4 regions of the Streptomyces sp. NPDC089919 genome follow, and region 3 is predicted to be linked to each of the others. Evidence: riboswitches for the same ligand, from Rfam matches in the RefSeq annotation. Region 3 holds a riboswitch; each other region holds the start of a gene.
What was found. A riboswitch is a leader RNA that binds a small molecule or an ion and turns the genes downstream of it on or off. The one in region 3 is predicted to bind cobalamin.
Positions count from the first base shown of each region.

Region 1: linked by a shared signal. The riboswitch ahead of AB0O40_RS12025 (CbtB domain-containing protein) and the one ahead of AB0O40_RS14100 (CoA-acylating methylmalonate-semialdehyde dehydrogenase) in region 3 are both predicted to bind cobalamin.
Region 2: linked by a shared signal. The riboswitch ahead of metE (5-methyltetrahydropteroyltriglutamate--homocysteine S-methyltransferase) and the one ahead of AB0O40_RS14100 (CoA-acylating methylmalonate-semialdehyde dehydrogenase) in region 3 are both predicted to bind cobalamin.
Region 4: linked by a shared signal. The riboswitch ahead of AB0O40_RS04585 (acyl-CoA thioesterase) and the one ahead of AB0O40_RS14100 (CoA-acylating methylmalonate-semialdehyde dehydrogenase) in region 3 are both predicted to bind cobalamin.

Region 1 is NZ_JBFBGK010000021.1:29,536-37,124, reverse strand. Features, by position in the region: gene AB0O40_RS12045 (hypothetical protein) at 43-441, shown strand; gene AB0O40_RS12040 (GAF domain-containing protein) at 707-1,156, shown strand; gene AB0O40_RS12035 (hypothetical protein) at 1,173-1,442, opposite strand; gene AB0O40_RS12030 (CbtA family protein) at 1,514-2,272, opposite strand; gene AB0O40_RS12025 (CbtB domain-containing protein) at 2,296-2,514, opposite strand; cobalamin riboswitch at 2,550-2,684, opposite strand; gene AB0O40_RS12020 (histidine phosphatase family protein) at 2,690-3,130, shown strand; partial or broken gene AB0O40_RS12015 (GNAT family N-acetyltransferase) at 3,250-3,580, opposite strand; gene pucL (factor-independent urate hydroxylase) at 3,649-4,566, opposite strand; gene AB0O40_RS12005 (aspartate aminotransferase family protein) at 4,828-6,180, opposite strand; gene AB0O40_RS12000 (glucose 1-dehydrogenase) at 6,227-6,967, opposite strand; gene AB0O40_RS11995 (MarR family transcriptional regulator) at 7,106-7,561, opposite strand.
Region 2 is NZ_JBFBGK010000024.1:2,405-9,993, reverse strand. Features, by position in the region: gene aceB (malate synthase A) at 1-566, shown strand, start outside; gene AB0O40_RS13055 (3-hydroxybutyryl-CoA dehydrogenase) at 563-1,435, shown strand; gene folP (dihydropteroate synthase) at 1,546-2,343, opposite strand; gene aceB (malate synthase A) at 2,409-4,001, opposite strand; gene metE (5-methyltetrahydropteroyltriglutamate--homocysteine S-methyltransferase) at 4,099-6,423, opposite strand; cobalamin riboswitch at 6,591-6,816, opposite strand; gene AB0O40_RS13035 (CbtA family protein) at 7,006-7,589, opposite strand, start outside.
Region 3 is NZ_JBFBGK010000026.1:70,742-76,876, reverse strand. Features, by position in the region: gene AB0O40_RS14110 (enoyl-CoA hydratase/isomerase family protein) at 1-1,064, opposite strand, end outside; gene AB0O40_RS14105 (acyl-CoA dehydrogenase family protein) at 1,061-2,215, opposite strand; gene AB0O40_RS14100 (CoA-acylating methylmalonate-semialdehyde dehydrogenase) at 2,212-3,711, opposite strand; cobalamin riboswitch at 3,903-4,088, opposite strand; cobalamin riboswitch at 4,401-4,529, shown strand; gene AB0O40_RS14095 (DUF4430 domain-containing protein) at 4,656-5,150, shown strand; gene AB0O40_RS14090 (hypothetical protein) at 5,205-6,135, opposite strand, start outside.
Region 4 is NZ_JBFBGK010000006.1:57,151-64,739, forward strand. Features, by position in the region: gene lpdA (dihydrolipoyl dehydrogenase) at 1-1,293, opposite strand, end outside; gene AB0O40_RS04570 (protein kinase) at 1,457-3,475, shown strand; gene AB0O40_RS04575 (TerD family protein) at 3,573-5,618, opposite strand; gene AB0O40_RS04580 (hypothetical protein) at 5,873-6,100, shown strand; gene AB0O40_RS04585 (acyl-CoA thioesterase) at 6,116-6,541, opposite strand; cobalamin riboswitch at 6,686-6,844, opposite strand; gene AB0O40_RS04590 (helix-turn-helix domain-containing protein) at 6,913-7,589, opposite strand, start outside.

The DNA.
Region 1 (7,589 bases), on a different contig from region 3:
GGAGGCCGGGCCGTGCGGCGCGGCCACCGAAAGGAGCGCGTCATGGCACACGCGGCACCCACCGCCCCCGGGCGGCAGATCGGCGGCATGAGGAGCATGGGCGGCGGGGCGCTGGCCCTCCCCCTGGTGCTCGGCCTGCTCTACGGCGTCTACGCGGCCTTCATGAAGCGCGACCAGAGCGCGGTCACCGTGGGCAACGTCTTCTACGGGATCCTCTGCGGCGCGGTCTTCGCCGTGCTGCTCTTCGGGCTCCGGCAGATGGGGCGCGGGATACCGCAGGAGCTGCGGGCCGCGGCCTGGGGCGCCTTCGCGGGCATCGCGATCGGCTACCTGTACAGCATGGTCGGCTTCAGCCTCTGGCGGACCGTGGTGGTCGCGCTGGCCGTGGCCGTGCCGACGACGGTATACTTCATGTACCGCTACCACACCCGCGAGCCGTAGCGCCGGGCCGAGCCGTAGCGCCGGACCGAGGCCCGGCCCCGGGTCCGTACTTTCGGCCGGACGATCCGGGACGAAAGCCCGATACCGGGCGGCGCGGGCTTCCCGGAGACTGGTTCGTGGCGCCGGTTCCCGTGCCCCGTGGTCGAACCTCACGTGACCACTCTCCGTTGCCGAGGGCATCGGGGACCGGCGCTTCCCCCTACCCGGTCGAGGGCCGCTCGAGGACCCAGCGGGGATCGAGCGGGCCCCGGACATACTGCCCACCATGACCGAGACTGCGTACACGACGGACCCCGCGGACACCTCCCACGCCGGTGGCGCGGAGGCCTGGCTGCGGGAGTGGATCGAGGCCCACGGCGGGGTGGCCGGCACCGTGCACCTGCGCCAGGACGAGGACATGGTCCTGGCCGCCGCGGTGAACATCCCCCCGAAGGTGGTCGCGATCGTCGGCCTGGTGCCCAAGGGCAAGGGCATGTGCGGCCTGGCCTTCGAGCGGGACGAGCCGGTGTCGACCTGCAACCTGAAGACCGACGAGACCGGGGACGTGCGGCCGGGTGCCCGGGCGGTCGACGCCAACGCCGCCGTGGCCATCCCGGTGCACGGCCCGGACGGCGCGGTGCGGGGCGTCGCGGGCATCGCCTTCCTCGGCGAGCGGGACATGGACGAGGCCGAACTCGCCCAGCTCCGCCGGGAGGCCGAGGCGCTGCCGCTCTAGCGGGCCGCCGCGGGCGTCAGGCGGCGGTGGCGAAACCCGCCGCCATGGCCGCCGCGCCCAGCACCACGGCCGCCAGGTGCACGCCGGCGTGCCCGTAGTCGCCGTACACCAGCTGCCGGACCAGCCCGCCGAGGGCGGTCAGGGTGGTGACGATGGCGATCTGGGGGACGAGCAGGACGTGGAGGAAGGGCACGAGCGCCAGCAGTAAGGCGTTCAGCCACAAGGGTGCGGAGCCGGTCCAGCCGTGCCACTGCCACACACCGGTCTTCTCGATCTGCACGCTCACGGCGCCGCCCCCGGGTAACTCGCCTCGTTGAAAGGCCTGTTGTACCCGAAGGGGCGGCGTCCGAAGTAGCCTCAGGACACGACGGCCGCAGATTCGCGGGCTGCGGCGGCCGGGGCCGGCTGGAGCAGGCGCTGGGCCAACTCGCCGAAGACCAGCCCGAAGACGGCCCAGAGGGTGGCCTGGATCGCCAGCGAGGCGAGCCGGAACTGCCACATGAGGGTGGCCGGGAAGTCGGCCGGGACCTCGTTGACCGCGGGCAGGAAGGCGTACGCCAGCCCGATCGCGGCCACGAAGGCCACGCCCGCGACGACACTGGCGTGCCAGTTGCCCAGGCGCGGCGCCAGCCGCCGGCCGAGGATCACGGCGCCGGCCGCGAGCAGCAGGCTCAGCGCGATCATCAGCAGGTACAGGGTGGTGCGCTCGCCGACGGTGTCGGGGTCGCCCACCGACGGCGGGTTGGCCGGGTACTTGAAGAACGGCACCAGCGTGACGGCGACGAACGCCCCCACCGCCACCAGCGCGACGGTGGCCCGGGCGTGGAACCGCCCGATCCGGCCGAGCAGGAAGCAGGTGACCAGCGCGGCGATGCCGCCCAGGGCCACCCCGAAGAGCACCACGCCGGTGGTCAGGCCCGCGGTGGACTGCAGGGCCCGGCTGACCAGTTCCTCGCCGTGCTCGTGCCCGGCGGCCTCGTGCGCCTCCTCGAAGGCGATGGCGGAGTCCACCCGGGGCTCGCCCAGGAGGTAGGAGACGAGGGCGGCGAACAGGCTCGCCACCAGGCCCGCGACCATGCCGCGGACCAGGAGGGCGCGTACCGAGACGGAGTTCACGATCGGCGTTCCTCCGCGGTGGGTCAGTGGCAGGGGAAGCCGAGGAGGTGGCGGCCGTCGTGCATCCACTCGTGGATGGTCTCGCCCTGGAAGACCGAGGTGGCGCCCTGCTCGGCGCCCACGAAGTAGAGCATCACGAGCATCAGGACGCCGACGAAGACGGCCCACGGGGCCAGTTCCTTCAGCGAGACGGGGGCGACGGCCGGAACCGCGGTCGTCGCGGGCGCAGTCGACTGAGCCATGGCAGAACCTCCAGGGGGAACACGCGTCCCGGTCAGTGGTGCACTAGCCGACGGTTACGGGTCTGACTCATCCCCGGGGGGACTCACAGTGGCGCGACCGTGCCGGATTCTCACCGGTACTTCCGTCATACCGTCGTCATGTCGTTCGCGACCGTACCGCGTTTATGCTGCGCTTATGAACCCCTCAACGGTACGAGTTGTCCTGGTCACACCAGCGATGCAGCGTTCGTCGAGGGAACACCGTTTCGAGCCCGCCGGACCCTTCGCGATGGACGCCGGGGAGTGGACCGGACGGACCCTGGACGAGGTCGCCGCGGCGGATCCCGCCGCGCTCCACAACTGGCTCACCGACCCCGCCTACGCGCCCCCCGGCGGCGAGTCCGTCGAGACGCTGGTCGCCCGGGCCGGCGCCTGGCTGGCCGGACTCGAGCCCGGTACGCACCGGATCACCGCGGCCCAGGCCTTCGTCCGGGCCGCGGTGGTGCACGCACTGGACCTCCCGCCCGCCGTCTTCTGGCGACTGGACGCCCGCCCCGCCACGGCCACCGAACTCACCGGCCGAACCGGCCGCTGGAACCTCCGCCTGGGCGTCCCGGACGCCGAGCCCGCCTCCTAGGACCTGTCCGGGGATCAAACCGGGCTCGATCCTGGGGACTCGGTACCGCCGGGGTGGTCCGGAGCCGCCCCGCCGGACCGGACGCCGATCGGCTTGCGGTAGCGGACGTATTCGTTCCTGCGCCGGTACCCGGCTGCGAGCAGCAGCTCCGTCGCATCCTTCTCGGAGGCCATGGCGTTCGCGCCGAACACGGCCGTCCGTGCGGTTCCATGGTGCTGCACGAGCCGACGGATGCGGGCCTCGGCCCAGTCCAGCATGGCCGAGCCGATGCCCGCACCGCGGTGCTCGGGCAGCAGGTAGCCGCGGTGCAGGTACAGCCAGGTCCCGTCCCGCACAGCCCAGCCGCACCGCGACCATCGCGCCGTGGTCCTCGGCGCCGCGATACGGCCGGAAGAGGCAGCTGGGCTGCCGTCCCGGCGAGCCGTTGCCGCTGCCGCCGTTCTCGCTCATGCCGAAGCCTCCCGCTCCGTCGGGCACGTGGTCAGCGAGCGTGGGCCGTGCCGGCCGGACGCCGGGTCCTAGGCGGTGATCCAGTCGCTGGTGGCGATGACCGGGGTCACGCCGTCGCGGTGGATGGTGCCCTCGATCAGGCCGTACATGCGGTCGGCCGCGTAGTAGACCTCGTTGTCGTTCTTGAGGCCGAAGGGCTCGAGGTCCACCAGGAAGTGGTGCTTGTTGGGGAGGTTCAGCCGGACCTCGTTGACCCGGGGGCAGTTGTCGAGGACCCGCTCGGCCATGGCGTTCAGCGTCTGCTGGAGCGAGTACGAGTAGGTCTCGGCGAAGGCCTCGAGCATGTGCTTGCGCACCTTCTTGTACGAGGCGTCCCAGTCGGTGGCCGGGTCGTCGGAGGCGAGCGCCGAATGCGCCCAGCGGGAGGTCACCTTGGTCGCCAGGATGCGGTCGTGCGCCTCCTGGAGGGTGGTGTACCTGTCCTTGATGAAGCCGTGGAACTCGGAGTTGGTGGAGTTCATCACCGTCAGGTCCTTCAGGCCGGAGATGACCTGGAGGCCGGTGGTCTCGCTGTAGGTGATCTGCGCGGTGCGCACCTCCTGGCCCTTGCGGACGAAGGAGTGCTGCTCCTTGCGGGTCGGCACCGGGATGCGGTCCCAGCCGTACTCCTCGATGCGGATCTGCGCCTCGCGGATCGGCGACTGGGAGGAGACGAAGTGCTTGGCGAGCAGGATCCCGAAGGCCTCGGGCGAGTCGACGCCGTGCTCCTTGGCGAAGGCGTAGACGGTGTTCTTCGTCGTGTCCGTCGGCAGGCAGTTGGCGTTGTCGCCGGTCAGGTGCACGTCGCGGAACTCGCCGCGGAGCGCGACCGAGACGTTGAGGTCGCGGATCTCGTGCCAGGAACCGTCGTTGCCCTTGCGGGTGACCTTGACGATGCGGTTCTCGGCCTTGCCGTACTGGTTCTGGGCCAGGACGTGCTTGCTCATGGCTGACTTCCTTCGGGTCTACGGAGTCCGGCTGACTGGATCCCGTACGCCCGGCGTCCGGCGGCCGTGCCGATCTGCTGCCCGGCCCGCCCCCCGCCGTTCGGTCCGCGAAGGACCGCCCCGGGACTGACGTGCATCCCGGTCCGTAGGTGCTGCTCCGGATTGCAACACGGCCGTCAGGGGTTCGGCCCGGCGCGGATCCTCCGAGACGGCCGCCGGTTCCTGGTGGGAACCGACGACCGGCCGGGGGCTCGTCCGGAGTCAGTCCATCAGCGCGTCGGTGACGGACAGGGCCTCGTCCAGCACCGCCAGCCCCTCCTTGGCCTCCGCCTCGGAGAGGGTGCACGGGGGCGCGATGTGGGTGCGGTTCATGGTGGTCAGCGGCCACAGCCCGCGCTCGCGGCAGGCCGCGGCGAAGGCGTTGACCGGCGCCATGGCCGCGCCGGCGGCGCCGTACGGCACCAGGGGCTCCCGGGTCTCCCGGTTGCGTACGAGCTCCAGCGCCCAGAAGGTGCCCAGGCCCCGCACCTCGCCCACGGAGGGGTGCCGCCCGGCCAGCTCCCGCAGCCCCGGGCCCAGCACCCGCTCGCCGATCCGGGCGGAGTGCCCGATGACGTCCTCCTCCGCCATGGTGGTGATGGTGGCGACCGCGGCCGCGCAGGCCAGCGGGTGACCGGAGTAGGTCAGGCCGCCCGGGTAGGGGCGGGTGGCGAAGGTGTCGGCGATCTCCGGGGAGATGGCCACGCCGCCGAGCGGGACGTAGCCGGAGTTGACGCCCTTGGCGAAGGTCAGCAGGTCGGGGGTGACGTCCCAGTGCTCGGCGGCGAACCACCGGCCGGTGCGGCCGAAGCCGACCATGACCTCGTCCAGGACGAAGACGATCCCGTACCGGTCGCAGAGCGCGCGCACCCCCGCCAGGTAGCCCGCCGGCGGCACCAGGACGCCGGAGGAGCCCGGGACGGTCTCCAGCACGATCGCGGCGATCGAGGACGAGCCCTCGAAGACGATGGTGTCCTCGAGGTGTTGGAGGGCCCGCTGGCACTCCTCGGCCTCGGTGGTGGCGTGGAAGGGCGAGCGGTAGAGGAACGGCCCCCAGAAGTGGACCGTGCCGGCCGTGCCGGTGTCCGAGCCCCAACGGCGCGGGTCCCCGGTGATGTTGATCGCCCCGGAGGTGGCCCCGTGGTACGAGCGGTAGGTACTGAGGACCTTGGGGCGGCCGGTGTGCAGCCGGGCCATCCGGACGGCGTTCTCGATCGCCTCGGCGCCGCCGTTGGTGAAGAAGATCTTGTCGAGCTCGCCCGGGGTGCGCTCGGCGATGAGGCGTGCGGCCTCGGAGCGCGACTCCACGGCGAAGCCGGGGGCCAGGGTGCAGAGCTTCCCGGCCTGCTCCTGGATGGCCGCGACCACCTTGGGGTGCTGGTAGCCGAGGTTGGTGTAGACGAGGGCGCTGGTGAAGTCGAGGTACCGGTTGCCGTCGAAGTCCCAGAGGTAGGAGCCCTGGGCGCCTTCGATGGGCAGCGGGTCGATCAGGGCCTGGGCGGACCAGGAGTGGAAGACGTGCCCCCGGTCGCCGGCCCGGACCCGGTCGCGGGCCGCCCGGCGGGCGTCGGCCACGGTGGGGGCGGTGGGGTGCGGCGCGTGCCGGGGGTCCTGCGCGTGCTCAGACAATGTGCCGGCCTCCGTCGACGGTGAGGACGTCGCCGGTGGTGTAGCCGGCGTTGACCAGGTACCAGGCGGCCTCGGCCACGTCCTCGGGGGTCCCGACGCGCTGCAGGGGGGTGTTGGCGGTGATCCAGTCCCGGGAGCTCTCCCAGACCTCGTCCGCGCCCTCGTACCAGGGGGTGTCGATCAGCCCGGGCGCGATCGCGTTGACCCGGATCCCGGGGCCGAGCTGGGAGGCCAGCAGGCGGGTCATGTGGTTGACCGCGGCCTTGGAGACCGCGTAGGGCACCGAACTGCCCAGCGCCCGGGTCGCCGACACCGACGAGACGTTGACGACCGAACCGGCCCCGGACGCCTTCAGGTGCGGCACCGCGGCCGTGGTCAGCTGCCAGGCGCCGATCACGTTCACCTCGAAGATGTCCCGCCAGGCCGCGCCGTCGGCCGCCTCCAGGTCGGACAGCGGGATGAAGCGCGTGGTGCCCGCGTTGTTCACCAGCACGTCCAGCCGCCCGAAGGCCGCCACCGCCTCGGCCACGATCCGCCGCGCGTCCGCCGCGTCCGACACGTCGCCCTGCACGTACACGGCCTCCGGCAGCTCCGCGGCCAGCGCCTTCCCCGCCGCCTCGCTGCGCGCCGAGTTCACCACGACCCGCAGGCCCTCGGCGGCCAGCCGGCGGGCGACGGCCGCTCCGATGCCGGACGAGGATCCTGTGATCAGCGCGACGCGACTCTCACTCATGCAGTGCCTCCGGGACGGTGCCGACGGGGTGCCGACGGGCTGGTCAGGAGCCGGGAAGCATAGCCGATGTACCGCTGTACGGAAATGTGTTTCCGACATACGGAATATGAAGGAGGTGTCGCGGCCCGGGCCGCCGCGTCAGAGGGCCGTCTCGAAGAAGGTCAGGTCCTCGATCAGCCGGGTCAGGACGGCGGGCGGCAGGGTCCCGCCGAGCAGTTCGCGCAGCTGGGCGGTGTGCGCCTGGAGGGCGCGGTGCAGCTTCTCCCGTCCCAGCGGGGTGTGCCGGAGCAGGAAGCCGCGGCCGTCCGCGGGGTCCGGTTCGCGGCTGATCAGGCCCTTGGCGAGGGCTCGCGCCACCAGGCGGGTGGTGCCGCTGGAGGTCAGGCCGATGGCCTCGCCGAGCGGGGCCGCCTGGGCGGTGTGGCCCGGCTGCTGCCAGAGCCGCAGCAGCAGTTCGAACTCGGGGCCCTCCAGGCCGGAGGCGGCGGCCATGACCGGCCGGGTGCGGTTGTGCAGCAGGTGCACCACGCGACTGAGGTGTCCCAGCAGGCGTACGCCGTCCGTCGCCGCCAGGGCCTCGATGCTCTCTCCCATGGGGGTCATCCTCGGCTATCGCCGGAGG
Region 2 (7,589 bases), on a different contig from region 3:
ACGCGGCCCTCGCCAAGGTCCGCCTCGACAAGGAGCGCGAGGCCGAGGACGGCTTCGACGGCTCCTGGGTCGCGCACCCGGGCCTGGTCCCGGTCTGCCGGCAGGTCTTCGACGGAGTCCTGGGCGACCGCCCGGACCAACTCGACCGCACCCGCGAGGACGTCCGGGTCGAGGCCCCGGACCTGCTCTCCGTACGCCGGATCAGCGGCCCGCCCACCGAACAGGGCGTGCGCACCAACATCGCCGTCGCACTGCGCTACTTCGACGCCTGGCTGCGCGGCCAGGGCGCGGTCGCCCTGGACGGCCTGATGGAGGACGCGGCGACCGCGGAGATCGCCCGCGTGCAGATCTGGCAGTGGCTGCGGCACGGCGTGCTCGACCGGGCCACCGTGCTCCGGGTCCTGGACGAGGAGGCCGCCGCCCTCGGCGCCGCGTACCCGTGGGCCGCCGTCGACGAGGTCCGCGAGCTCTTCGAGCGCACCGCCCTCACCCCCGAACTCCCGCTCTTCTTCACCCCCGACGCCTACACCCGCCACCTGGTGCGCGTGCCGGGGGCGGGAGCATGAGCGCGCACCTGCGCCGGGTCGGGATCGTGGGCGGCGGTCAGATGGGCGCCGGGATCGCCGAGGTCTGCGCCCGGGGCGGGCTCGACACGGTCGTCTGCGAGGCGGACGCCACGGCCGCCCGGGCGGCCCGGGAGCGGGTCGCGGTCTCCCTCGAACGTGCCGTACAGCGCGGCAAGTTGGATCGGATCTCGGCCGAGGACGCGCTGGCCCGGCTGGTCTTCACCGGCAGCCTGGAGGACCTGGCCGACCGGCAGCTGGTCATCGAGGCCGTCAGCGAGAACGCCGAGGTCAAGACCGAGGTCTTCGCGGCCCTGGACAAGATCGTCGAGGACCGTGGGGCGATCCTGGCGACGAACACCTCCTCCCTGCCCGTCATGCGGCTGGGCATGGCCACCGAGCGCGCCGACCGGGTGGTGGGGCTGCACTTCTTCAACCCGGTGCCCGTCCTGCCGCTGGTGGAGGTCGTCGCCTCGCTCCACACCTCCCAGGACGCCCTGGCGGCGGTGACGGCCTTCGCCCGGGACGCCCTCGGCAAGACGGTGATCCGCTCGCAGGACCGGGCCGGCTTCGTCGTCAACGCCCTCCTCGTCCCGTACCTGCTGTCGGCGATCCGGATGGCCGAGTCCGGCTTCGCCACCGCGGCCGACGTCGACGCCGGCATGGAGCTGGGCTGCGCCCACCCGATGGGCCCGCTCAAGCTCGCCGACCTCATCGGCCTGGACACCGTCGCCGCCATCGCGGAGTCGCTGTACGACGAGTTCAAGGAACCCCTCTACGCCCCGCCCCCGCTGCTGATGCGGATGGTGCAGGCCGGGCTGCTCGGCCGGAAGACCGGCCGCGGGTTCCACACCTACGACCGGGACTGCTGAGGGACCCGGTGCCGCCGCCGGGCTGAGGGGCCCGGCGGCATGCGGTGCGAAGGGGGTGCGGCGGAGTGGTGTCCGCCGCACCCCGTTCGCGTCCCCGGCCGAGGCCGCTTTCAGCGGGCCGAGGCGACCGCCAGGGCGACCCGGACCGCGTCCGCCGTGGCTCGTACGTCGTGGACGCGTACGGCCCAGGCGCCCTGATGGGCGGCGAGGGCGGAGAGCGCCGCGGTGACGGCGTCGCGGCCGTGGGCGGGCGGCGGGGTGCCGTCCGGGTCGGCCAGGACGTGGCCGAGGAACCGCTTGCGGGAGCCCGCGACCAGGACCGGCCGGCCCAGCGCGCACACCTCGGCCAGTTGCGCCACCAGCGCCAGGTCGTGCTCGGCGCGTTTGGCGAAGCCGAGTCCCGGGTCGACCACCAGGCGCTCCGGCGGGATGCCGTCGGCCACCACGGCCTCGATGCGGGCGCGCAGTTCCGCCACCACCTCGGCGATCACGTCACCGTAGGCGGCACGGCGGTTCATGCCCTCGCTGAAGCCGCGCCAGTGCATCACGACGAACGGGACCCCGCAGGCCGCGACCGCAGGGACCATGGCGGGGTCCGCGAGCCCGCCGCTGACGTCGTTGACCAGGACCGCGCCGGCGTCGACGGCCCGGGCGGCGACGGCTGCGCGCATGGTGTCCACCGAGACGCGGACGCCCTCGGCAGCCAGGTCCCGGACGACAGGGACGACCCGGCGCAGCTCCTCCGCCTCGTCCACGCGCGGGGCGCCGGGCCGGGTTGACTCGCCGCCCACGTCGACGAGGTCGGCCCCCTCGGCCACCAGGTCCAGCCCGTGCTTGACGGCGGCGCCCGCGTCGAACCACCGGCCGCCGTCGGAGAAGGAGCCGGGGGTGACGTTGACGACCCCCATGACCGCGCACCGGTCCCAGTCCGGCAGTCCCTCGACGGGAGCGGGCCGCGTGCGGCCCCGGGGACTCACGGCGCCACCCGGGTCGGCTGGACGAGGTGGCGCCGGTACGCCTCGGTGGTGAAGAAGGCGGGCAACTCCCGCGCCACCAGGGTCCGTTCCAGAAGCTCGCAGGCCTGCGGCACCAGGGCTCCCGGATCCTCCCGGGCCAGGGCCGCGGACTCGGCGTCGATCAGGCCGAACAGGTCCTCCTGCGAGATCAGACGGTGTCGCAGCCACTGCCACAGCCGCGCGCGGGCGATCTCGGCGGTGGCGGTGTCCTCCAGCAGCCCGTCGAGGGCGACGGCCCCCCGGCCGCGCAGCCACGCGTCGAAGTACCGCAGTACGACTGATACGTTCGCGCGGATCTCCCCGATTTGCGGCGGCACCGCGGAGCCGCGTACGGACAGCAGGTCCGCGGCGCGCACCCGCACCTCCTCCAGGGTGCGGTGGATCTGGTGCGGGCCGCTGCCGAGCCGGCGGTCGAACGCCTCGCGGCAGACGGGCACGAGCGCGGGGTGGGCGACCCAGGACCCGTCGAACCCGAGGCGGGCCTCGTACTCCTTGTCCGCGGCCACCCCCGCCGGCACGGCCCGGTCGGACGGGACTCCCTTGTCGGGGAGTTGGGCGGCCACGCCACCGATCGCGTGCGCGCCGCGCCGGTGGCAGGTGCGCACGAGCAGTTCGCTGTACGCCTGCATGAAGGGGGCGGTCAGGGCGATCTCGGTGCGGCCGGGCAGCAGGAACCGGGCCTGGTGTCCGAAGGTCTTGATGAGGCTGAAGAGGTAGTCCCAGCGGCCCGCGTTGAGGCCGGCGCTGTGCTCGCGCAGCTCGTAGAGGATCTCCTCCATCTCGAACCCGGCGGTGATCGTCTCGATGATGGCGGTGGCTCGGACCGAGCCGCGCGGGATGCCGAGGAGGTCCTGGGCGAGGACGAAGACGTCGTTCCAGAGCCTGGCCTCGTACCGGTTCTCCAGCTTGGGGAGGTAGAAGTACGGGCCGGAACCGAGGTCGAGCTGCCGCCGGGCGCAGTGGAAGAAGTACAGCCCGAAGTCGACCAGCGACGCGGACAGCGGCCTGCCGTCGGCCGTGAGGTGTTCCTCGTCGAGATGCCAGCCGCGGGGACGGACCATGACGGCCGGGACCTCGGCTCCCAGCCGGTACTCCCGGCCCTGCGGGGAGGTGAAGTCCACGCTCCGCCGGCACACGTCGAGCAGGGTCAGCTGGCCGCCGACGATGTTCGCCCACAGCGGGGAGGTGGCGTCCTCGAAGTCGGCCATCCACACCCGGGCGCCGGAGTTGAGGGCGCCCACGGCCGTCCTGGGAGTGGGCGGGCCGGTGATCTCCACGCGGCGGTCGGTCAGGTCCGGGGCCGGTGGGGCGGTCCGCCAGTGGGGGTCCTCGCGGACGCCCGAGGTGGCACGGGGGAAGTCCAGCCGGGAACCCGAGGCCAGCCGGTCCGCCCGGTGCCGGCGCGCGGTCAGCAACTCGCGGCGGCGGCCGGCGAAGGCCGCGTGGAGCCGGGCCAGGAAGTCGAGGGCCTCGGGGGTCAGGACCTCGTCGTGGCGGTCGCCGGGCGGACCGAGGACTTTGATCCGGTGGGGTGGTGCGTGGGTGGGCATGGTGTGCTCTCCGAAGGCGGTGGTGCTGGTGGGCCCTGGTCCCCGTAGGGGCCGGTCCGGGCGGGGCGCCGGGGCGCCCCGCCCGGACCGGCGGCCGTCAGCCCTGCTCGGCCGGGAGTTCCGCGCGGACCTCGCGGGCGGCGGCGACCAGGTGCTCCAAGGAGGCGCGGGTCTCGGGCCAACCGCGGGTCTTCAGGCCGCAGTCGGGGTTGACCCACAGCCGCTCGGCGGGGATGGCCGCCAGGCCCTTGCGCAGCAGGCCGGCGGCCTCGGCGGTGCTCGGCACGCGCGGGGAGTGGATGTCCCAGACGCCCGGACCGGCCTCGCGCGGGTAGCCGTGCCCGGCCAGCTCACCGGCGACCTGCATGTGGGAGCGGGCGGCCTCGAGGCTGATGACGTCGGCGTCGAGGTCGTCGATCGCCTGGACGATGTCCCCGAACTCGGCGTAGCACATGTGCGTGTGGACCTGGGTGTCCGGCCGGACCCCGCTGGTCGTCAGCCGGAAGGACTCGGTGGCCCACGCCAGGTACTCGGCGTGGTCGGCGGCGCGCAGCGGCAGGGTCTCGCGCAGCGCCGGCTCGTCGACCTGGATGACCGAAGTGCCCGCGGCCTCCAGGTCGTTGACCTCGTCCCGCAGGGCGAGCGCGACCTGCCGGGCGGTCTCGCCCAGCGGCTGGTCGTCGCGGACGAAGGACCAGGCGAGCATGGTGACCGGGCCGGTCAGCATCCCCTTCACCGGCTTGGCGGTGAGCGACTGGGCGTACGAGGTCCAGCGCACGGTCATCGGCTCGGGGCGGGAGATGTCCCCGGCCAGCACCGGCGGGCGCACGTAGCGGGTGCCGTACGACTGCACCCAGCCGTGCTGCGTGGCGAGGTAGCCGGTCAGCTGCTCGGCGAAGTACTGGACCATGTCGTTGCGTTCGGGCTCGCCGTGTACCAGGACGTCCAGGCCGGTCTTCTCCTGGAAGGAGATGACCTCCTCGATCTCGCCCTTGATCCGCGCCTCGTACCCGGCGGTGTCGATCCGCCCGGCCCGCAGGTCCGCACGGGCCACGCGCAGTTCGTCGGTCTGCGGGAAGGAGCCGATGGTGGTGGTGGGCAGCGCCGGCAGCCCGAGGTGGGCGCGCTGGGCTGCGGTGCGCTCGGCGTAGGGCTGGGCGCGGCGGCCGTCGGCGTCGGTGATCGCCGCCGTGCGGGCGCGTACCGCGGGGTCATGGGTGAGGGCGGAGCCGGCCCGGGAGGCGAGGTCGGCGCGGTTGGCGGCCAGTTCGGCGGCGATGGTGTCCGTGCCCTGGGCCAGGCCGCGGGCCAGGACGGCGATCTCGGTGGTCTTCTGGCGGGCGAAGGCGAGCCAGCGCCGGACCTGGGTGTCGAGGTCGCGCTCGGCCGAGGCGTCCAGCGGGACGTGCAGCAGGGAGCAGGAGGCGGCGACGTCCACCCGGTCCGCCAGGCCCAGGAGGGTGCCCAGGGTGGCGAGGGACTTCTGGTAGTCGTTGATCCAGATGTTGCGGCCGTTGACCACGCCCGCCACGAGCCGCTTGCCGGGCAGGCCGCCCACGGCCGCGAGGTCCGCGAGGTTGCCCGCGCCGCCCTCGGTGAAGTCCAGGGCCAGGCCCTCCACGGGAGAGGCCGCGAGGACCTGGAGGGCTTCCCCGAGCCGGCCGAAGTACGAGGCGACCAGCAGCTTGGAGCGGTCGGTGAGGGCGCCGAGGTCGCGGTAGGCGCGGGCCGCGGCGTTCAGTTCGGCGGGCGTACGGTCCTGCACCAGCGCCGGCTCGTCCAGCTGCACCCACTCGGCGCCGGCGGCGCGCAGGGCGGCCAGGACCTGCGCGTAGACGGGCAGCAGCCGGTCCAGCAGCGTCAGGGGCTCGAAGTCCGCGGCCACGCCCGGGGCCGGCTTGGCCAGCAGCAGGTAGGTGATCGGGCCGACCAGCACCGGGCGGGCGGCGTGGCCGAGCGCGAGGGCTTCGGTGAGCTCGGCGACCTGCTTGGCCGCGTCGGCGGTGAAGACGGTGTCGGGGCCCAGTTCGGGGACCAGGTAGTGGTAGTTGGTGTCGAACCACTTGGTCATCTCCAGGGGCGCCACGTCCTGCGTACCGCGCGCCATGGCGAAGTAGCCGTCCAGGGCGTCGGCGGCGACCGCCTCGCGGTGCCGGGCGGGGACAGCGCCGACCATGACACTGGTGTCCAGGACGTGGTCGTAGTACGAGAAATCACCGGTGGGCACTTCGTGGATGCCGGCCTCGGTGAGCTGCCGCCAGTTCGAACGGCGCAGGTCGGCGGCGGTCTCCCGGAGGGCGTCGGCACTGACGCGGCCCTTCCAGTAGCCCTCGACGGCCTTCTTCAGTTCGCGGTTGTGCCCCTGTCGGGGGTAGCCGTACACGGTGGCTCGTGCTGCCGCGGCTGCGGGCTTCGCTGTCACGGAACTCTCCTTCGCGAGATGTCTCCAGGAACATCCCGGCGACGGGACGCGGACGCGAAGGGAACGACGGAACGGGCGGCCCACGCCGCGGGACGGATGCCCGGGGTGCCGCTCGCTGTGTACGCCGACCCGCCCACGAGGTCACCGGGATATCCGCACACGGAACCGTCCGGGTGCGGGCAACGGGCAGGTCTTCGGACTCGCGGGCACGCCTGCCGGTCTCCCGGCGGGCACCTACTGGCCGTCGCTTCCCAGGACCGTTTCTCCGGTCCCAGTGCGTATGACGGCGGTCGTTCCCGCTCACCGCTGCGGGGCAGTCCCGGATTCCCACCGGGTTCCCTCTTACGACACCCCGCCTGGCGGACGGGGTGAACCAGCTGCCCGGCCAGCCTAGGGTCCCTGATCGCGTGGCGGCGAATCCCGTCCGGCATGCGGACACCGGTACGAGGTGTCCGGGGTGGTCCCGAACAGTACTCCCTTCCAGGGGCGTTGGCCCCGACCGCCCCGACGGCCCGGAGACGACCGCGGCCCCGCCACCCCTCCGAGGAGGGGCGGCGGGGCCGGCAGGGACCGCTGTGCGGGTCAGACCAGCGACGACACCGGCTGGGCGGCCGGGGCCTGGGTGCCGGCCGGGTCGGTGCGGTGGGCCAGGAGCCGCTGGGCGAGGACGCCGAAGACGACTCCGAAGACGGCCCACATGACGACCTGGACCGAGACCGAGGCCACCCGGAAGTCCCACAGCACGGCCGCGGGGAACTCCGGCTTGACGGCGTCGGTGTTGTCCGGGAGCACCAGGAACGCGAGCCCGGTGGCGACGACGAAGCCGGCGAGGGCGGTCAGCGTGGCGTTCCAGTTGCCCAGACGCGGTGCCAGCCGGCGCCCGAGGATGATCGCGCCGACCCCGAGCAGCACGCTGAGCAGGATCATCAGGAAGAACAGCGTGGTGCGCTGCCCGATGGTGTCGGGGTTGCCGACCGCCGGCGGGGTGGCCGGGTACTTCAGGAACGGCACGAAGTAGACCAGGGTGAAGGCACCGCCGGCGGTGAGCGCCGCGGTCGCCCGCGGGCTGAACCCGCCGGCCCGGCCGAGGACGAACGAGAACGCGAGGGCGGCGATGCCACCCAGCGCGACCCCGTAGACCAGGACACCGGTGGCGAGGCCGACGG
Region 3 (6,135 bases):
GAAGCGGTCGCGCCGAGCCGGAGCCCGGGCGCGTCGAGCGGGGCGAAGTAGCGGTCCACGGCCGCCGGGGTGACGTCCTCGAGCGTGGCCGGCGACCAGTGCGGGTCGCGGTCCTTGTCGATGACCTGGGCGCGGATGCCCTCGACCAGGTCGGGGGAGGCCAGCGCCGCGCAGGAGACCCGGTACTCCTGCTCCAGCACCCGCTCCAGCGGCCCGAGGCGGCGGGCCCGGCGGAGCGCGGCCAGGGCGACTTTGACGGCGGTGGGGGACTTGGCCAGCAGCGTGCCGGCCGCGTCCTTGGCGGCGGGGACGTCCGACGCGAGGAGCCGCGCCACGATCTCCTCGGCGGTGTCGGCGGCGTAGCAGTGGTCGATCCACTCGCGGGCGGCGGCCAGGGCGCCCGGCGGGGGCTGTGCCACGTACCGCTCCAGGACGCGGTGGACGGGGGCGCCGGCCAGGTCCCGGGCGAGATCCGGTAGTGCGGAGGCGGGTGCGAAGTGATCGGCGAGACCGCACAGCAGCGCGTCCGCGGCACTCACGGGCGCGCCGGTCAGGGCCAGGTGGGTGCCCAGCTCGCCGGGGGCGAGGGCGAGGAGGTAGGTGCCGCCCACGTCGGGGACGAAGCCGATGCCGGTCTCGGGCATGGCGACCTTGGACCGTTCGGTGACGATGCGGACACTGCCGTGCGCGGAGACGCCGACCCCGCCGCCCATGACGATGCCGTCCATGAGGGCGACGTACGGCTTGGGGTAGCGGGCGATCAGGGCGTTGAGGCGGTACTCGTCGCGCCAGAAGTCCGCCGAGGCGGTGCCTCCGGTGCGGGCGTCCTCGTGGATGGCGCGGATGTCGCCGCCCGCGCACAGGCCCCGGTCGCCGGCACCCCGGATGACGACCAGGGCGACGGAGGGATCGGCCGCCCAGGCCGTCAGGGCCTCCTCGATCCGGCGCACCATGGGGTGGCTGAGGGCGTTGAGTGCCTTGGGGCGGTTGAGGGTGATGTACCCGGCGTGGCCCTCGGTGTGCAGCAGGACGTGGTCCTCGCCGGTGGGTGTCTCGTTGGTCATCGCAGGGTCTCCGTGAGTCCGCGCGCGACGATCACGCGCATGACCTCGTTGGTGCCTTCCAGGATCTGGTGGACCCGTAGGTCCCGGACGATCTTCTCGATGCCGTACTCGCTCACATAGCCGTAACCGCCGTGGAGTTGGAGGGCGGCATCGGCCACCTGGTAGCCGGTGTCGGTGGCGAAGCGCTTGGCCATCGCGCACAGCCGGGGGGCCAGCGGGTCCCCGGTGTCGAGGGCTTCGGCGGCCTGCCGGACCAGCGCGCGGGCCGCGGCCAGCTCGGTGGCCATGTCGGCCAGCCGGAACTGCAGGGCCTGGGCGTCCAGCAGCCGGCCCCCGAAGGCCTCGCGGTCGGCGAGGTGGGACAGCGAGCGGTCCAGGGCGCTCTGGGCGCCGCCCAGCGAGCAGGCGGCGATGCCGAGGCGGCCGCCGTTGAGGCCGTTCATGGCGATGCGGAAGCCGTCGCCCTCGGCGCCGAGCAGCCGGTCGGCGGGGATGCGGACCCCGTCGAGGACGACCTGACGGGTGGGCTGCGCGTTCCAGCCCATCTTCCGCTCGTTCGGGCCGAACGAGACGCCCGGGTCGTCATGTTGCACGACGAACGCGGAGATCCCGCCGGGTCCGCGGTCGCCGGTCCGGGCCATCACGACGTACACGCCGGCGGCTCCGGCGCCGGAGATGAACTGCTTCACCCCGGTCAGGACGTAGTGGTCGCCCAGCCGCTCGGCGCGGGTGCGCAGGGCGGCGGCGTCCGAGCCCGCGCCCGGTTCGGTCAGGCAGTAGCTGCCCAGGGTGGCGGCCGAGCACAGGCCCGGCAGCCAGCGGTCGCGCTGGCCGTGGTCGCCGTAGCGGTCGATCATCCAGGCGACCATGTTGTGGATGGAGAGGTAGCCGGCGATGGACGGGCAGCCGGTGGCGAGGGTCTCGAAGACGAGGACGCCGTCGCTGCGGGACAGGCCCGAGCCGCCGTGCTCCTCGCGGACGTAGACGCCTGCCAGGCCCAGGGCGGCGGCCCGGCGGATGACGTCCACGGGGAAGTGCTTGTCCTGGTCCCAGGCGACCGCGTGCGGGGCCAGCTGCTCCTGGGCGAAGTCGAGGGTGACCTCGGCGAGGGCGAGCTGGTCCTCGGTGAGGGTGGTGGTCACGGCGCTCACCCCATCGTCGGGATGGTGAAGCTCGCGCCCTCCTTGACCCCGGAGGGCCAGCGCGAGGTGACGGTCTTCGTGCGGGTGTAGAAGCGGATCGAGTCCGGCCCGTGCTGGTTGAGGTCGCCGAAGCCGGACTTCTTCCAGCCGCCGAAGGTGTGGTAGGCGACGGGGACCGGGATGGGGACGTTGACGCCGACCATGCCGGTGTTGACCCGGCGGGTGAACTCGCGGGCGGTGTCCCCGTCGCGGGTGAAGATCGCCACGCCGTTGCCGAACGGGTGCTCGCTGGGCAGCCGCAGCGCCTCCTCGAAGTCGGCGGCCCGGACGACGGTCAGCACCGGGCCGAAGATCTCCTCGCGGTAGACGCGCATCTGCGGGGTGACCCGGTCGAAGAGCGTGGCCCCGGCGAAGAAGCCGTTCTCGTGCCCGGCGAGCGTGAACGGCCGTCCGTCCACGACCAGTTCGGCGCCCTCGGTGACGCCGATGTCCACGTACCGGTTGACCCGGTCCAGGGCGTCGCGGCTGACCAGCGGGCCGAAGTCCGCCTCCGGGTCGTCGGAGCGGCCGATCTTCAGGGTCGAGATCCGGTCCTTGAGGGCGGCGACCAGGCGGTCCGCGGTCTCCTCGCCGACCGGTACGGCCACCGAGATGGCCATGCAGCGCTCGCCCGCCGAGCCGTAGCCGGCCCCGACGAGCGCGTCCACGGCCTGGTCGAGATCGGCGTCGGGCATCACGATCATGTGGTTCTTGGCGCCGCCGAAGCACTGGGCGCGCTTGCCGTGGGCGGCGGCGGTGGCGTAGATGTGCGCGGCGATCGGGGTGGAGCCGACGAAGCCGAGGGCCTGCACCCGCGGGTCCTCGAGCAGGGTGTCGACCGCCTCCTTGCCGCCGTTGACGACGTTCAGGACGCCCGGCGGCAGGCCGGCCTCCAGGAACAGCTCGGCGAGCCGCAGCGGTACCGAGGGATCGCGCTCGGAGGGCTTGAGGATGAAGGCGTTGCCGCAGGCGAGGGCGGGGGCGGCCTGCCAGAGCGGGATCATGGCGGGGAAGTTGAAGGGGGTGATGCCGGCGACCACGCCCAGGGGCGAGCGCAGCGAGTGCACGTCGATGCCGGTGCCGGCGTTGTCGGTGAACTCGCCCTTGAGGAGGTGCGGGATCCCGGCGGCGAACTCGACCACCTCCAGGCCGCGTTGCAGGTCGCCATGGGCGTCGGCGACCGTCTTGCCGTGCTCGGCCGACAGCATCCGGGCCAGGTCCTCGCGCTCGTCCTCGACGAGCTGGAGGAAGCGCAGCAGGACGCGGCCCCGCCGCTGCGGGTTCCACTGCCCCCAATCGGCCTGCGCCTCCATGGCGTTGGCGATCGCCGCCTCGGTGTCGGCGCGTCCGGCCAGCGGTACGCGGGCCTGGACGGCGCCGGTGTTCGGGTCGTACACGTCGGCGAACAGCCCGGACGTGCCGGTGGTGTGCTTTCCGCCGATGAAATGGGTGAGTTCACGGACCATGGGAGCCTGCTCTCGTCAGGTCGGATCCGGGGATGGCACGACGGACCGGCGGCGGACACTCCGATGGGGGTGCGCCGTTGCGGAAGCCGTGGGAACTACGAGCGCACGGAAGTGGTGTGGGTACGCTCCGCCGGATCACCAGGGTCGTGGGTACAAACCGGTGCCATGCGTGTCTGCTCCATCCTCGTGGACAACACGGAACAACCCGCGGCCGGTATCCTGACTCCCGGATCCCCGCGTGCCGCCCGCCTTCCCGGCAGACCTCGCCAGTGGCGTGTGGAGGGCAGCACGCTCCCCGGTCACAGTGGCGGGACCGTGCCGGACTCACACCGGCTTCCCTGCACCGCGGACCTTGTGCCAGGAACATATAGTTGGACGTCCTAGTAAGTCCAGAGCGCCACCCGAGGTGGGAGCGGGCCGAGCGGCGCCGCACCGCGCGAGCCCCTGCCGGCCGAGCCGGGTGCGCACACCGCGCCGAAACCGGCCGGGCCCCCGCGTGGTCCGCGGCGCTGAGGTACTGGCGCACGTCCTGCACGGGGTACGGGTGGGGGAGCCCGTGACGGGGGCGGAGGCGCGGCGGCTGGGGTGAGTGCGGTGGTCGCCGGGTGCTTCGGGTCGCTCATCGCCGTTCATCCGCCGGGTACTTGGCCGCGGCGGCGTCGGCCCGTACGATTCCCCTGCCCGGCTCCGGCCGGGGACAACTTCATGGCTGTGCGATCGGGGGAAGCCGGTGGGAATCCGGCGCTGACCTGCAACCGTGTGCGGCGCGCTGACCTGCGCCGCGAGTCGGGATGCCCGCCGCGCGGCAGCATCCGCTTCCACTGTCACGGTCTGCAGAGCGAAGCCCGGTACCGCCGGAACACCACGTCAGCACGCTCACGGGGGTGGGCCGCGCCGGTCGCGGGGCCGCATCGGCCGACCGCACCGGTCAGAAAGGCCACCCCATGCTCCTGAGCCCCGCCCGTCGCGCCGCCGTCACCACGGCCGCCCTGGGACTCGCCCTCACCGGCCTCACCGCCGCGCCCGCCGTCGCCCACGCCAAGCCGGTGAACACCAACGCCGCCGTCAAGGTCACCCTCACCGTGCAGGGCCCCGACGGCCTGCTGTTCAAGGGCAAGGTCAAGACCAAGGGCCACGACGTGAGCACCGCCACCGGTGGTACCCACAAGTGCGACGGCACCAACGGTGGCGCCAACCCGACCAAGGTGCCGACCCCGACCGCGGCCCTGGACGACGCGGCCAAGAACCACTACTTCGGCTGGGACGGCACCTGGTACGCGTCCTTCGACGACTTCTCCGTGGACACCATCAAGGGTGTCAGCGGCGGCGGTTCGGCCTACTGGAACATATCCGTCAACGGCACGCCCACCCCGGTCGGCGGCTGCCAGTTCAAGCTGAACGCGGGCGACCAGGTGTCGTTCGTCTGGACGTCCTTCTGATCCGTCGGGAGGGTGCGGGCGGGGCCGGTGCTGACCCGCCCCGCCCGCCGTCCGTCAGGCTCCCCAGCGCAGCGCGATGGTGTCACCGACGTTGATGACCTTGCCGCGGGTGGCGCCCGCGAAGGCGGACCCGTCCACGCTCACCTTCCAGCTGTTCGAGCCGCTGTTCGCCTTGCCGTTGACGGCGGTGACGGTGCCGGTCCCGGACGACGGCGTGACGCTGGTGACGCAGCCGGACGGGGCGGCCGAGCCGATCGCCGCGGTCAGGACGTCGCCGAGGGTGGTGGTGGTACCGGTCGGCGTGATGGAGACGGCGCAGGCCTTCAGGTTGCCGGCGCCGTCGTCCACAGTGAGCGCCAGCTTGGTCGCGGTACCCGAGGTGAAGGCCGACTGGGCCACCCACTGCGGCGCGCCCGGGGTGACCGGGACGGGCGGGGCGGAGGTGAAGCCGCCGCCGACCACCGCGCGCAGCGCGTCGATCGAGGCGTAGGCGCTCGGGGCGGTGTCGCTGGGCTTGTACTTGAAACCGCCGGCAGGGTTGTACTGGTTGGCGATGAGGAAGTCGACCGGGGTCCTGCCGGCCAGGGTGACGAAGTCGCCGGTCTGGGCGTTGATGCCGCAGGCGTTGAGGCCCGCGACGCCCCAGCCGTTGGAGCTGGTGTTGACGCCGTACATCGAGTTGAAGGCGCCGGTGGTGTTGACCAGCTTGCCCTTGAGGAAGTCCTTCGCCTGGACGACGTCGGCGTCGGTGTTCGGGACGCCGGAGGCGCACAGGGCGGCCATCGCCGCGCCGGTCATGTCGACGTCGCCGGCGGTGGCCAGGGCGGTCGGGTTGCCCTCGGCCTTGCTGTACTGCCAGCCGCCGTCGTTGTGCTGGTTGGCGCGGATGCGGGCCACCAGCGAGTCGGTGAGGGACTGGGGTATGCGGACCCCGCCGGCCTGCGTCTTGGCACCGCCCAGGGCGAGCGCGGCGAAGACGGTGCCG
Region 4 (7,589 bases), on a different contig from region 3:
CGCCAGGGTCAGCTCCGGCAGCAGCTCGGTGACGTCCGGGCCGATCAGGTGGGCGCCGATGATCTCGCCGTACTTCGCGTCGGCGACGATCTTCACGAAGCCGGTGGCGTCGCCCAGGCCGTGCGCCTTGCCGTTCGCCGTGAAGGGGAACTTGGCGACCTTGACGTCGAAGCCCTTCTCGCGGGCCTGCGCCTCGGTCCAGCCGAAGCTGGCGATCTGCGGCTGGCAGTAGGTGGCGCGCGGGATCATCGGGTAGTCGAGCTCCATCGTCTCGGCGTCCGCGATGGTCTCGGCGGCCACCACACCCATCGCCTCGGCGGTGTGCGCGAGCATCAGCTTCGCGGTCACGTCGCCGATGGCGTACAGGTTCGGGACCGAGGTGCGGCAGCGGCCGTCCACCTCGATGGCACCCCGCTCGGTCAGCCGTACGCCGGTGTTCTCCAGGCCGTACCCGGTGACGTTCGGCGCGAAGCCGATGGCCTGCAGGACCTTGTCGGCCGCCAGGACCTTCTGGACGCCGTCCTTGCCCGTGACGGTGACCTGCACCTGCGCGCCGGACTCGTCGATCGACTCCACCCGGGTCGAGGTGAGCACGTCGATGCCGAGCTTGCGGTACTGCTTGGCCAGCTCCTTGGAGACGTCCTCGTCCTCGAGCGGGGCGATCCGGTCCAGGAACTCGACGATGGTGACCTTCACGCCGTAGTTGTGCAGCACGTACGCGAACTCGATGCCGATCGCACCGGCACCGGCGATCACGATCGACTGCGGCACGCCCTCGGCGAGGATCTGCTCCTCGTACGTGACCACGCGCTCGCTGCGGGCGGTGCCCGGCAGCAGCCGCGGGGTGGCGCCGGTGGCGATGATGCAGGAGTCGAAGGAGATCGTCTCGACGCCGCCGTCGGCCGCCGCGACCTGGAGGGTGTTCGCGTCGAGGAAGGTGCCCCGGCCGTCGAACTCGGTGATGCCGTTCTTCTTCATCAGGTAGTGGACGCCCTTGACGCGGCCGTCGGCGACCGTGCGGCTGCGGCGGAAGGCCTCGCCGTAGTCGAAGGAGACGGTGCCGTCGACCTTGATGCCGAAGGTCTTCGCCTCGTGCGTGAAGAGGTGGGCGAGCTCGGCGTTGCGCAGCAGCGCCTTGGTCGGGATGCAGCCGACGTTGAGGCAGACCCCGCCCCAGTACTTCTCCTCGACGACCGCGACCCGCTTGCCCAGCTGGGCGGCGCGGATGGCGGCCACGTACCCGCCGGGACCCGCGCCCAGCACGACGACGTCGAAACGGTTGCTGCTGCTCATCATCATTCCTTTGCGTTGGAGGCGACTCGGTACGCGTCAGGCGGGCGTCCCTCGGGTGCGCCAGACGGCCAGGGTAGCCAGAGAGCCGATCATGCTCGGGGAACGGGGTGCCGGAGGCAGCCGCTAGGGTGGCGCGATCAGGACGTGTGCGGAGGGGCGCAGGATGAACAACGGGGCAGCAGCCGGGTACTTCCAGCCACTCGAGGCGGACGACCCGCCGATGGTGGCCGGTTATCGCATCGCCGCCCGGCTCGGATCCGGCGGCATGGGCAAGGTCTACCTCTCGCACACGCCGGGCGGCCGTCCGGTGGCCATCAAGCTGATCCGCCCGGAGTTCGCCGAGGACCCGGAGTTCCGGCGCCGCTTCAAGCAGGAGGTGACCTCCGCGCAGCGGGTCCAGGGGCTGTTCACCGCTCCGGTGATCGACGCCGACGCGGACGGCCCGGTGCCCTGGCTCGCCACGGCGTACGTCCCCGGGCCCACGGTCGCGGCGGCCGTCGCCGAGCACGGCGCGCTGCCCGCCCGGACGGTCCTGATGCTGGTGGCCGGGATCGCCGAAGCCCTCCAGGTCATCCACGGGGCGGGCATCGTGCACCGGGACCTCAAGCCGTCCAACGTCCTGCTGGCCGCCGACGGACCCCGGGTCATCGACTTCGGCATCGCCCGGGCCGCCGACGCCACCTCCCTGACGGCCAGCGGGGTGGCGATCGGCACGCCGTCCTTCATGGCGCCCGAGCAGGCCGCGGGGGGCCGCATCGGCCCGGCCACCGACGTGTTCGCGCTGGGCCAGGTCGCCGCGTACGCCGCCCAGGGCGTGCCGGCGTACGGCGAGGGCCCCTCGCACGGCGTGCTCTACCGGATCGTGCACGAGCAGCCGGACCTGTCGGGCCTGCCCGCGGAGCTGCGGCCGCTGGTGGAGCGCTGCCTGGTGAAGGAGCCGGCGGAGCGCGCCGCGCTGACCGAGGTGCTGGAGCTGTGCCGGGCGGCCGCCGACCAGACGCAGCTGCGGCGGCCGGAGGACTGGCTGCCGAGCGGGGTGGCGGCGGGCATCACCTCGCGGCACGACGTGGTCCCGGGGCCGGTGGCGGCCCCGGGCGGGTACCTGCCGACGGTGGCGGGGGCCGCGGCGCCTCCGCTGCCGGCGGCGGCGCCCACCGCGGGCGTCGCCGGCGCCGGGCCGGCCCCGGTCCTCGCCCCGCCGCAGCCGGCCGGGCCGCCGACCCCGGCGGCCGGAGCGCCCACCCGGGCCGTCGCGCCCGCGCAGCCGACCGCGCCCGCGCAGCCGACGGCACCCGCGCAGCCGACGGTCCCGCCGCGGACCGGTGCGGCGCAGCAGCCGACCCCGCCGCCGGGCGCGCCGGGCTACCCGTCGTTCGCGGCGTCCCAGCCGACCGCGCCGGGCCACGCCGCCGTCCCCGGCACGCCGCCGCCCGGGGCCCCGGGGGCGGGCGGCCCACAGCACCCGGCCTACGGCGCGACGTACCACACGCCCTACCCGTCCTCGGCCACTTACCAAGCCCCGGTGACCGCACCGCAGTTCGCCCTCCCGCCGCACGCCCGGCCGCACCCGCAGGCGCAGCCGAAGAGCCGGCGCACCGCGGTCGTGCTCGGGGCCGTGCTCGGCTCGCTGCTGCTCCTGGCCGGCGGCTGCGCGCTGGTCGTCAACACCCTCGGCAAGGACCAGGACAAGCAGCGCGGCACCGCGAGCGGCGACTCCTCCTCGCGTGGCGGCGGTTCCGGGGCCCAGAGCGGCGGCACGAGCAGCGCCCGGCCGCGCACCGACCCCAAGCCCGCCACCTACACGGGCTTCGAGTTCCCGGCCGGGTACCACATCAAGCTCGGGGACGACCCGCTCACCCCGCGCGACTCGAACTACGACGACCTCTACCTGTCCTGCGGCGGCACGTCCACGGGCTGCACCTTCGGCTCGTACAACACCAAGCTGATACTGCTGGATGCGGCCGAGAAGGGCTCCCTCAAGACCTGCCGCGAGGTCACCCGCTACACCACCCAGATCGCGGTGGAGACCCTGTCCAAGGGCGCCGAGATCTGCCTGCGCACCAAGACGGGCAACGTCGCCCTGGCCGTGTTCCAGGGCATGTCCGGCCAGGACGACCCCAGCGAACACGCCACCCTCGACGTCACCGTCTGGCGCGGCGCCGTCGCCCCCGAAGAGAACTGACCCGCGCCGCGGCCGGCGGGGACCCGAAGAGGACCGCCACCGGCCCGGGGCCGACGGGGCCGCCCGCCCGGGGAACCGGACGGGCGCCCCGCCGGCCTCAGCCGGTCGTGGTCTCCGCCGCGGCCGGGGTGCGGCGGCCCGGGCGGCGGTGCAGCTGGGCGAGGTGGACCACCACCGTTGCGTAGAAGCGGTCGACGGCCTCGTCGATGCTGCGGATGAAGCCCGACTCGGTGTTCCCGCGCGCCCCGCCCATGCCCTTGAACAGCGACAGGCGGAAGCCGGTGACGGGCGCGCCGTCCTTCGGCAGCAGGTCGCCGGGCTCCGGACGCAGCCGCTCCAGCGTGCCGCGCGGGCCGTTGCGGGCCTCGACCAGCGTCTCGACGTGCAGGTCGGCCGGCGCCTCGGCGAGGGCCCGGACCAGCCGCTTGACGGCGGTCAGGGGATAGCCGCCCTCGGGCGCCGGTACGTCCATGGAGGTACGGAGCTTGCCGGTCCGCAGGTCGGCGACCAGCCCGAGCACCCCGGGCGAACCGTCCACCCGGATCTCGCTGGACAGCCGGCCCTCCGCGCACAGCACGTCCGCCGCCTCCGCCCGCCGCGACTGCGGGTCGCTGCCCCGGCGGGCCCGCTGCACCGGCAGCGCCTTCTGGCCGAGCTCGCCGCCGAGCCGCAGGCAGACCTGGCGCACCAGCCGCTCCCAGCTCTCCACCACCTCCACCGCGCGCCCGTCCCCGGCACACAGCGTCTCGCCCTCGATACCGGTGCGCACCGGGACCCAGGAGGGCCCCATGTTCTGGAATCCGTGGCAGCCGGAGTTCTCGTGCTGCAGGTAGTGCAGGAGCTCCTGGAGCAGCCAGGCGTGCGCGGCGTTGCCCACGCCCTCGTGCCGGATGAGGAGTTGAGCGTGGTGCGCGACCTCCGCCCAGGACAGGTGCCACAGGCCGACCTTGTGCTTGCGCCGGCCGTCGAGCTTGACGGTGACCAGCGGGGCGCCGTCGAGGGCCACGTCGTTGGAGAGGGTGATGACCGCCTCGTATCCGCGCCGGGCGGCGATGTCCATGTAGTCCTGGACCTGCTCGTCCTTCAGCGGGTTGCCGTTGGTCTTGGTCTCCACCAGGGCGGTCCACAGCTTCCCGGCCCGCTCGACCCGGATCACCCCGTCCGGCCGCCGGGGGCTCTCGCCGTGCGGCAGCGAGACCTCGGTGAAGGTCTGCATGCGGCCGGCGGGGGCGCCGAAGCCGGCCGTCAGCCGGCGGCCGAACTCCGGCACCTCGGCCATGACGGAGAGCAGCACGGAGGTGGCGCGCGCCTCCCGCTCCCGGTCGCTCTTGGCGTTGGGCACCGGGAAGAGGCGGGCCGGCCGCCAGCTGTCGTTCTCCGCCAGGGACTTCTTCGGCGCCCGCGGGACGGTGATCTTCTTCTTGGCCGTCCGCACCGCGCGCGGGCGGGGCGGTGCGGGTGCCTCGTCCACCGGTCCGGCCTGGGCGGGGACCAGGGGGAGGGCGGCCGCGGCCGGGCCCGGGGCGCCGGCGGCGGTGCCGTCCGGCGCCCCGGCGGCTACCTCCTCGCCGTCACCGTCGCCGTCGCCGTCACCCTCGGCGTCGTCGATCGCGATGCCGAAGTCGGTGGCGAGCCCGCCGAGTCCGGATTCGTACCCCTGGCCCACCGCCCGGAACTTCCACTCCTCCGCGCGCCGGTAGAGCTCACCGAAGATGAACGCCGTCTCCACGCCCGCGTCCGGGATCGAGAAGCCGAGCAGCGGCTCGCCCGAGCCCTCGGACAGGGTCAGCCGCAGGTCGGCGAGGTCCCCGAAGCGCGCCCCGCCGTACCGGCTGGCCGCGACGACGATCCGCGCCACGCCCGGTGCGACGGCGCTGAGGTCCAGACTGATGCGGTCCTCGCTGCCGTCGGGGGTGGGCGTCTTGCCGAGGAGCTGGACGCTGCCGTCCTTCGCCGCGGGGTGGTTGTAGAAGTAGAAGTCGCCGTCGTCGCGGACCTTGCCGTTGTCGTCGAGCAGGATCACCGAGACGTCGGCGTCGCCGTCCCCCGCGGCGCTGCTCCAGCTGAGGCTGACGACCACCGCGCCGGGCTGCTCGGTGAGCGCCGAGAGCGAGGCGTTGGCCCCCTTGGGCATTTCGTGCATGTGGAATCCCCCCGGACCCGCGGCCGCCCGGGGTCGCCTCCCCGGCTGCCGTGTCCAGTCGTTCGGTTCGTGCTGTGACGTGACACACGTTTGTGGCCAGTGAGTGAACCGTAACTGTCCGCATCGGTGGGGCGGGAGGGTGCTTTTCGGCCAGCGCCGGGCGGGTCAGGGGCGGTAGCGGAGGGGGGCGGCGGGGGTTCCGGCGCCCCGGCCCTGCCTGCGGTCCCGGGCCGGCCCCGGCCTAGACTCCGGCCGTGGACAACACCTTCCGCTGCACCCAGTGCGGCACCGTCGGCCTGGAGCCCGGCTTCGTCGAGGACGCCGGCCAGGGCTCCCGCGGCTTCGCCCGCTGGATCGCCGGCGCCCTCGAACGGGGCCCCTTCGGCGGCGCCCGCCGGGCCGGCCGGCCCACCTGGCAGATCGACGCCTTCCGCTGCCCGGCCTGCGCCCATCTGGAACTCTTCGCCGGCACCCGGGCCTGATCCGGCCCGGAGGGGTTACGCGTCCAGCAGGCCCGGCACGGGCCGGGGGCGGCCATCGGCGTCGACGGCCACGAAGGTCAGCCGGGCGGTGGCCACCTCGGTCGGGGGAGTGGTGGCGTTCCAGCGTTCGGCGGTGACGCGGACGGCCACCGCCATCGACGTCCGGCCGGCGCTCTCGAGCACGGCGTGGACCGTGAGCAGGTCCCCCGCGCGCGCCGGGGCGATGAACGTCATCCGGTCGACGGAGACCGTCACGGCCGGGCCGTCGGCGTGCCGGCCCGCCGACGCCGCCGCCGCGTCGTCGATGAGCTTCATGACGACGCCGCCGTGGATGGTGCCGTAGAGGTTGGTGTCGTGCTCGCTCATGATGTGGGCGAGGGTCACGCGGGATTGCGCCGGCGCCTTGTGGGCCCGGGTGCCTGCGGTGGTGTCCGTGGTCACGGAACTCTCCTTCGCGAGTCGTGGTCCGACCCGGCGGCCGGCCGTGGATGCGAGGGAGCGGCGGACCCGTCGGGCCCGCTGCCGCCGGTCCGCCCACGAGACCGCCGAGTCTCCGTACGCGTACCTCGCGCACGGGCAGCGGGCAGGTCTTCGGACTCGCGGGCGCGTCCGCGTACGCGCCGGGCGTACGCGGGCATCTACTGGCCGTCGCTTCCCAGGACCGGTGGTCCCAGTGCGTGTGACGGCGGTCGTTCCCGCTCACCGCTGCGGGGCAGTCCCGGATTCCCACCGGGTTCCCTCTTACGACGCCCCGCTGCGCGCTCCCGCGCCGTTCGGGCCACGGGAAGGCAGGGGGCGAACCAGCTGCCCCCTCACCCTAGGCCAGGGTCCGGGGCCGTCGGGCCGGGGGGCGCCGCGGGGCCCCCGGGCAGGGCCCGGGCCGCGTCCCAGATCGCGAGGAAGGTGATCCGCAGGCAGGCCGCCAGGGCGGGGTGCTCGATGTAGAGGGCGGTGGTGGTGCCGGTGTCCGCCACCGGGTCGGGCATGTCGCACAGCACCTGGGACGCGTCGGCGACCACGAGCTTGAGGGGGAGCGCGGGGGCGAACCGGGACTCCTCGCCGGCCTCGGCGAACCGCCGTACGTTCTCCAGGACTTCGGCGTCGTCCAGGGCGTCGCGGGTGTAGACCGCCCGGGCCGTGCCGCCGTCCCGGCGCAGTCTGCGGACGGCGGCGATGCCCTCGTTGTTGGCCGTCGGGGCGACGAACGGCGGCTTGCAGAGGCTCAGGAGTTCCCGGCCGGCCTGTTCCTGGAGGCCCGCGAAGCGTTCCGCGATCGCGCGGGGGTCGCGCAGCACCTCGATGTAGTCGAGCGGGTCCGAGAGCGCCCGGCCGTCGGCCCAGACCGGGGACAGGGCCCGGGCCAGGGCGGTGGAGGCCTGGTCCAGCCGTTCCAGGGACTCGCGTTGACGGGTCATCAGCCGGGCCAGCGCCAGCTCCGGCGCCACCGCGCTGAAGGCGGTGACCCGGCCCGGGCGCGGTACCGCGAGCT